One region of the Ammoniphilus soli genome, then DNA from elsewhere that is predicted to be linked to it. Evidence: riboswitches for the same ligand, from Rfam matches in the RefSeq annotation. Region 1 holds a riboswitch; the other holds the start of a gene.
The links. A riboswitch is a leader RNA that binds a small molecule or an ion and turns the genes downstream of it on or off. The one in region 1 is predicted to bind cyclic di-GMP.
Positions count from the first base shown of each region.

Region 2: linked by a shared signal. The riboswitch ahead of ABLT31_RS21425 (EAL domain-containing protein) and the one ahead of ABLT31_RS16455 (chemotaxis protein CheX) in region 1 are both predicted to bind cyclic di-GMP.

Region 1 covers NZ_JBEGDL010000007.1:250,056-253,846, forward strand. The annotation lists gene ABLT31_RS16450 (methyl-accepting chemotaxis protein) at 32-1,741, opposite strand; gene ABLT31_RS16455 (chemotaxis protein CheX) at 1,774-2,175, opposite strand; cyclic di-GMP riboswitch class I at 2,313-2,401, opposite strand; gene ABLT31_RS16460 (cold-inducible protein YdjO-related protein) at 2,556-2,819, opposite strand; gene yyaC (spore protease YyaC) at 2,946-3,653, shown strand; gene ABLT31_RS16470 (DUF2179 domain-containing protein) at 3,655-3,791, opposite strand, start outside.
Region 2 covers NZ_JBEGDL010000012.1:67,629-71,419, reverse strand. The annotation lists gene ABLT31_RS21435 (flagellar assembly protein A) at 1-1,288, shown strand, start outside; gene ABLT31_RS21430 (hypothetical protein) at 1,307-1,480, shown strand; cyclic di-GMP riboswitch class I at 1,550-1,638, shown strand; gene ABLT31_RS21425 (EAL domain-containing protein) at 1,755-3,791, shown strand, end outside.

The DNA.
Region 1 (3,791 bases):
ATGATAACAGGAGAAACTCCTGTTATCATGATTATACTTTAAATTGACCAACTAATTTTTGAAGATCTTGAGCAATTACAGTCATGGAGTTAGTCGACGACACAATCTGTTCCATAAGTAGTCGAGATTCTTCTGCTGAGTCATGAACTCGGCCTGTTTCATCGGTGGCTGATTCGGCCACGTTAACTATTGTTTGGATAGAGTAAAGTACATCTTCGGTGCCGGCAACCATTTGCTCTGTAGCGGCAGAAACCTCTGTGATCTGTTTTGTTACTACCTCTATAGCCTCATGGATCTGTTCAAAAGAATCCCTGGCTTCTTTAGCTGCAGTCAGTCCTTGTTGAACTTCAGTAGTTCCCTTAACCATAAATTCAGCTACTTTGGCTGTTTCCGTTTGGATTTCTTTGATCATTTCCGAGATCTGCTGAGCGGCTTGAGCCGATTCTGAAGCGAGCTTGCGGACCTCATTGGCCACTACGGCAAACCCTCGCCCATGCTCGGCGGCTCTTGCCGCTTCGATGGCGGCATTAAGGGAGAGGAGGTTCGTTTGGCTTGCAATCCCTGTAATGACATCCACAATTTTGCCTATGGATTGAGAACGCTCGCCTAGAATTCTCATCATATCTGCCGATTGAACCACAGTTGTAGTCACGGTTTCAATTTTTTCCATAGAATGGACAATAGTTTCCCTGCCTGTTTGAGCGATTTGGGTAGCATGCTTAGCTGTAGCGGCTACTTCCTGGCTGTTAGCGGAGATCTGTTGGACACCTGCTGACATTTGGTTCATTGAAACAGAGGTTTCTGTGATGCTTTGTACTTGGGTATCAGCTCCCGCTGCGATTTGCTTAACGGCCATCGCAATTTGCTCACTGGATTGGCTGGTTTGAACCGCTTTTTGGGTCAGCTCGCTTGAGGTGGAGGTTACAAGCTTTGAACGGTGAAGCACCTCTTGAATGATGTTGCGGATGCTATCTAGCATGGAATTAAATTCATGAGCTAATTGGCCGACCTCATCCTTTGAATTGACCTTGATTCGCTGTGTAAGGTCTCCCCCGGAACGAGACATTTCCTGTAGGCGATTTTTCACTTGGTTGATCGGTCTGACAATGATCCGGGTAAGAATGGTACCAAAAAGAATGGAAAGCAAGATGCCGCCAAATACCATGGCTAGAATTATATTTCTTGACTGGTCATATTGTTGTTCCGATGCAGTATACAATTCCCCAGACTTTTTACTTTGAATTTCTACTAGTGCATTAATGGTATCTTCTAGGGCTTTCTTTTGTGTGGAGGCACCATTTAGCTTCATTACTAAGGCAGATTGGTCTCCATCAATAGCCATTTGAAGAGATTGTCGGGTATTAGCTTCATAGGCAACCATGAGGGTTTGCAAGCTGCTGAACAAATCTTTTTCTTCCTTTGTTAACTCCAGCTTGCTGAAGGCTTCGATATTTTGTTTAGCTTTCTCAAGATTTTGCCCAACGGCAGCATTCAGTTTGTCTGCAGTCTGTCTTATGGCACTTGCATTCATTAAGATGACGGTATTTTCGGAGAGAGCCTTGTTGACTTCCATGAGCTGGATAACGGGTATAAATCTTTCCTGATACATTGAGCGAAGATGGGAATTCGATTCAAACAGCAGGTAGAGCCCTAAGTAGCCCACACTGCCCAAAATCATACAAATGGCACTAAAGACTATCAGGAATTTCCGGGAGATGCGCATATTATAAATAAATTTCAAAGCTTCCTACCTCGCCCTCAACATATTTATTTTTACTTATGTAATAACCAAGCTATATCCATGTTTCCAACTTGTTCAATTTGGACAGGAATACTTAGAGCAGGTTCAGACTCGTTGAAACTAGTCGAGCCAAAAAAAATCGTTGGTGGAGTAATGTCGATGGAGAAGCCCTTTTGAAAGATATGAGCGGATAAGTTTCCAGCAATCATATTACCAAATTCCCCAGTGAACGATTCTAGCATTTCACCTTCTAAAGCCATACCAAATAGATTTTGACCAAGCAATCCAAAGGTCTCAGAAGTTCCTTTCACTAGTAGCCGGCCCCGTATATCTCCAGTAACATCAATCAGAACCCCCCATTCGGGTTCGCGGACAAGCGGAATCTGTTTAACGGGTTCCTGAAGAGACAGGGAAAGGGATGATGGTGGGAACAACTTGGAAGAGTGTCTCTACTATTTGTGAGATTTTTCCGTTGTATGTCATGATCAATCAGCTCTTTCTGTAAATTTGGGAAAAATAAAAAACTATTCTTAAAAAGAATAGCCGTTTAGCACACTTCCAACATTGGCTTATCGGCAACCTGGCAATCGTGGCTCAAGTAGAGCTTTAGACCCATGGCTTTGCGTCCCTATCTTTCGAGTAGGTTTGCCTTTATTTCTCCGCCTTTCTTTATTCGTTTAATAGTTCTATTTTACCTATAGCGTTCCTAATTTTCAATAAAATTCATGGAATCCATTAAGTTAAATAAGAAGGTTAAATAAGAAGATCCAAGCCAATCTTGGTTCTTTTGGCCTGGATCTTTAGTAAGGCAATTTTAATGGCGTATTTTTCTAGCAAAATTAATTCCTCTACGTCTTAAAACTTTCTTGAGCTGGGGGATCATGCGTGTCCCAGATTTCATTGGCGAGTCGCATAAAGGACAACCCGGTGTGGTTTCTAATGAATAGTTTTTTCTCATCCAGCCTTTACAATCTGTAGATTCGCATTCCCAGACTTCAGTTGGGATCGCATCAGGATCGGGAGTATGGTCAGGAACAGCTTCGGGGAGGGATGTTTGATGTTCAAATTGTTCTGACATGCTGCATTCCGCCCTTCCTTAGAAATAAGATCAAGGAACCTTCATATTATCTCCTGGAATAAGCAAGGAAGTACATGTATTTTGTTCCAACTGAACTTTGAACAAAGGATGACACTTTGATGTTAGGTGCAAAAAACAAAAAAAACCTGGTACAATAAAGAAGAAGACAGGAATGAGACAGGAGCGAGCAAGTTGTTGGGATTTGTAAAGAAGTATCTATGGCCTCAAGCGAACTCTAAACCAGTAATTAAATCAGAGGGGGAAGTTTTAAGATCCTTAGTTGAACTTATTCCCCCTCATGTAAGCCGTGACGATGTTGTGTTTTTCTGTATTGGAACCAATCAAATTAGCGGGGACTGCCTGGGACCTTTGGTTGGATCCTATCTTAAAACCAATGGTTATGCCAATGTGTTTGGAACTTTACAGGATCCTATAGATGCAAAGAATATTAAAGAAAAAATACTGGAAGTTCCAAAAGGAAAATTTATTATTGCTATCGATGCTGCCCTAGGAACCTTTTCTTATGTAGAAAGTTTTTCTGTTTTCACGGGTCCCCTTCGTCCAGGTGCAGGAATTGGGAAGGAACTGCCAGCTATCGGTAATGTAGGGATAGTCGGAATAGTGAATCTGAAGGATTGGAGAACGGATAGCCAGATCCTTTTTAGGACTCCATTGTCCATTGTTATTCCGATGGTCATTACCCTATCGAGTGCATTAATGAAACGTTTCCCGATGCCTCAGCAACGCAGAGTAAACATATTCGAAGAAGATATCGAGATTAGGGCTTATCTCAAGCGTCTAAAGGGAGAGCACTATTCTCCATTGCTTGGTTAGATTATCTTAACCGTTTGGTCCAGAACCCGCCCTTAAAATATCTTGGATCATAGGAAATTAGGAAAGCTTTTGGTGCTAATTCTTCAACAGTACTCAAAAGCTTTTTTTCATTGCTTCTCTTGGCTAATACGAGCATTG
Region 2 (3,791 bases), on a different contig from region 1:
AGACGGTTGGCTGGAATTGAAGGTAAACACCGAACTATTGAAAAACGAACCAAAGGAATTGGAAAATGGGAGGGTGGATTTTCGGGAGATCCAAACGATTCCCAGTGTGGATGCAGGCCAGGTGATTGTGATCGTTCACCCCCCTGCCGCAGGAAAGCCAGGGATGACGGTTACGGGGGAGATGATTCCGCCACCCCTGCCGAAGGAACTGAATGTTCAGGCAAGAAAAGGAGCGGACTTGATCGAAGACGGGACGAAAATTGTGGCCGTGGATTCGGGAAGGCCGCACATTGAGTACCAGGGGAATGTAGCCAGGGTTTCCGTCGTGCCCCGATTATATCACGCTGCCCATGTCGATTTGGCTTCGGGAAATCTGCATTTTTCGGGAGATATCGAGGTTCAAGGAAATGCGGAAGAGGGAATGACCGTCGAAGCCCTGGGGGATGTCCTCATACATGGTTTGAGCAATCGAGCGATCATTACAGCCGGAAATCGCATCGTGATCCGGGGAAGTGTGATTAATAGCTCTCTTGCCGCGGGAAAAAGCAACCTTCTGCTGGAGGATATGGGCCAATTGCTCGGAAAGATAGCGGACCAATTAGAGGGGCTTGCTTTGGCCATTCAGGAGCTTTATTTAAGTGCCGCTTTTAAAACGTCGGACTTTGCCCGGATGGGACTAAGCTCGTTGATTCGTATTTTACTAGAGCGAAAATTCAGTGAGGTTCCGAAGCTGGTTAAAGAATTGTCTGACTTGACGGCGAAAGCAGATAAAGAACAAAGGCTGGACCAGGGATTTAAGGAAGTCGTGATCAAGCTATCCAATGGATTCCTGAAGTTTCTGCCCACACAATTTCGTGTCCAAAAAGATCTTTCCGCTTTAATCCAACAGGTAAAAGCACTCGATGAATGGAGCCGCACCCCTTCAGAATCCGATGCCAGCATCATTATTCCTTATGCGCTAAACAGTGAAATCTATTGCAGCGGCGATGTATACGTTATCGATCAAGGGTGCATCCATTCGAAAATCCATTCGGGAGGCAGACTGCAAGTAAGCGGCATGGTACGCGGGGGACAGGTTTATGCTGCGTTGGGGGCCGATATTGGGGAAGCGGGAACCCCCGGCGGAAGACCAACAAGGATTCATGTGCCTTTTGGACAGACGATACGCATAAAGTACGTGATGGAAGGAACCTATCTCCAAATCGGAAATCAAACGCATCAATTTCTGACAGCAGACAACGATGTCTTTGCACGGATCGATCGAGAAGGGAATTGGCTTTTTCATTAGGATGGGGGAGAAAATGGTATGTTTGAGTGGCAAATAATGCTCAAGGAAGACAAGGCCATTGTTTTATTTAAAGGGGACATTGATATTGAAATGACAGGAGTGCTGGAGGAAGAAATGATGCCGGCTTTTTATCGTTTTGATCGTGCCTGTCACCGCCCGAATATTGTCGAAAAAACACAGGGTATTATTTAGCAGCTTTAAAACTGTTTCCCTTCATTGAACCGAGGGTCCATCCACTATATACTTAAATAAAAAATAGGTTGTTGATAAAGGCAAACGTACCAAAAGGTGGGGACGCAAAGCTATGGGTCTAAGGTCATTTCATGAACTACGACTGCCAGGCCGCCGAATAGTGAAGACGGAGGGCTATTCATATTTGAATAGCCCTTTAGTAGGATAGCGTCCGTTTTTTGCCCGCCTATTTTAGATATAGTAGATGAGATTCAAAGGAGTGGAGAAGGTTAACATGGACAGCGGGGAAAAAATCAATATTTTATTAGTGGACGATCGACCGGAAAATCTTTTAGCTCTGGAAGCAATTATTGAGAGAGAAGATTACAACTTAATCAAGGCTTTATCAGGCGAAGAAGCACTCAAATCTCTGCTGAAATATGATTTCGCTGCCATCTTACTAGACGTACAAATGCCTGGAATAGATGGCTTTGGAACCGCCAAGATCATTAAGGCTCGCGAAAAAACAAGAAATACTCCGATTCTTTTTATCACCGCGAATAACATGGATTCGGAGCATATATTTACCGGTTATTCGATTGGGGCTATAGACTATATCCTGAAGCCTTTTGATCCCATTATTTTAAAGGCGAAAGTCGAAGGGTTTGTAGAAATTTATAAAATGAATCAAAAGCTGTCCAAGCAAGCCGATATTCTGGCTGAAAAGACAACAGAACTGAAGAAAGCCTATTCGGAGTTGGCTGCCGTTACGGACAAGCTACGCGTATCTGAGGCTTTAGCCAATGTCATTAGCGAAACATCCATTGACTCGATGATGATACTGGATGAAGAGGGTTTGATTCTTAAAGTAAACCCTGCTGTGGAAAAAATGTTTGGTTATGAGGAGTCAGCGATTCTTGGCCAATACATAACTTCATTATTGCGGAGTGAAGCATCACAGAAATATATCCGAGATGCATTTCAAGCGATAAATAATTTAGAAAATATATTGGGTTATGATAATTCCAGAGAAATTGAAGCTACTCGAGCAGATGGCACTTCATTTCTGGCTGAAATCCAATTCGGAAAACGATACGTCCAGGGGAAATGCATCGTGGCTTGTACCGTACGGGACGTGACGAAAAAGAAGCAATATGAGGAAATGATTACCCATATGGCCTATCATGACGGCTTGACCGATCTGCCGAATCGAAGGCTTTTTAACGATGAGCTGAGTCAAAGGCTGCACCAAGCCAAGCAAAAGAACCAGCCCTTAGCGATGATGTATTTGGATATGGACCGTTTCAAATATATCAATGACTCCCTTGGACATATCACTGGGGATAAAATGCTTCAGGAAATTGCTGTCAGGCTGGCATCCTGTATGCGTGAAGGGGATTTGGTTGCAAGGGTAGGCGGAGATGAGTTCAATGTAATTTTGCCGGATACCGATCGGGAGAACGCGCTCGAAATCGCAGAGCATGTATTGGACGCTTTTAAAAGGCCATTTTACATCGATGCTTATGAATTATATGTAACAACAAGTATTGGAATCAGTGTGTTCCCATACGATGGCGAGGATGCCCCTGTGCTAACGAAGAACGCGGATGCGGCCTTATATCGTGCAAAAGAACAAGGGAAAAATCAATATAACGTGTACCATTCCGGGATGAATATCCAATCTTATAGAACTTTTATTATGCAGAATGAATTGCGGAAAGCGATCGAACGGGAGGAGTTTGTGCTCGTTTATCAACCGCGGGTCGAGATGGATTCAGGCCAGATCCGAAGTGCTGAGGCGCTATTGCGCTGGAACCATCCGAGCTGGGGAATGGTATTGCCGTCAGAATTCATTCCTTTAGCTGAGGAAACCGGACAGATTGTGGAAATTGGCGAGTGGGTGCTCAAGGAGGTTTGCCAACAAATCAGGGAGTGGCAAAAAGCCGGGCTGTCTCCCGTTCGCATAGCCGTGAATGTTTCGGCGCAGCAGTTTTTACAGAAAGGCTTGAGTGACAGCATTCATGGGATTCTCCTTGAAACTGGATTGAGCCCCGAGTTGCTGGAGGTAGAAATTACGGAATCCGTCATTATGGGAAATGAAGAGACCATTACTCGAACCCTCAATCAATTAAAAGCGATGGGGATCTGCATAAGCATAGATGATTTTGGGACGGGCTACTCTTCCCTGAATTATCTAAGACGTTTTCCTGTCCATGCGTTAAAGATCGATCAGTCCTTCGTTCGGGACATCTCCAATATACAGGGAGATAGCACCGCGCTGGTATCTACTATGATTTCACTAGCACACAGCTTAAAGATGTCCGTGATCGCG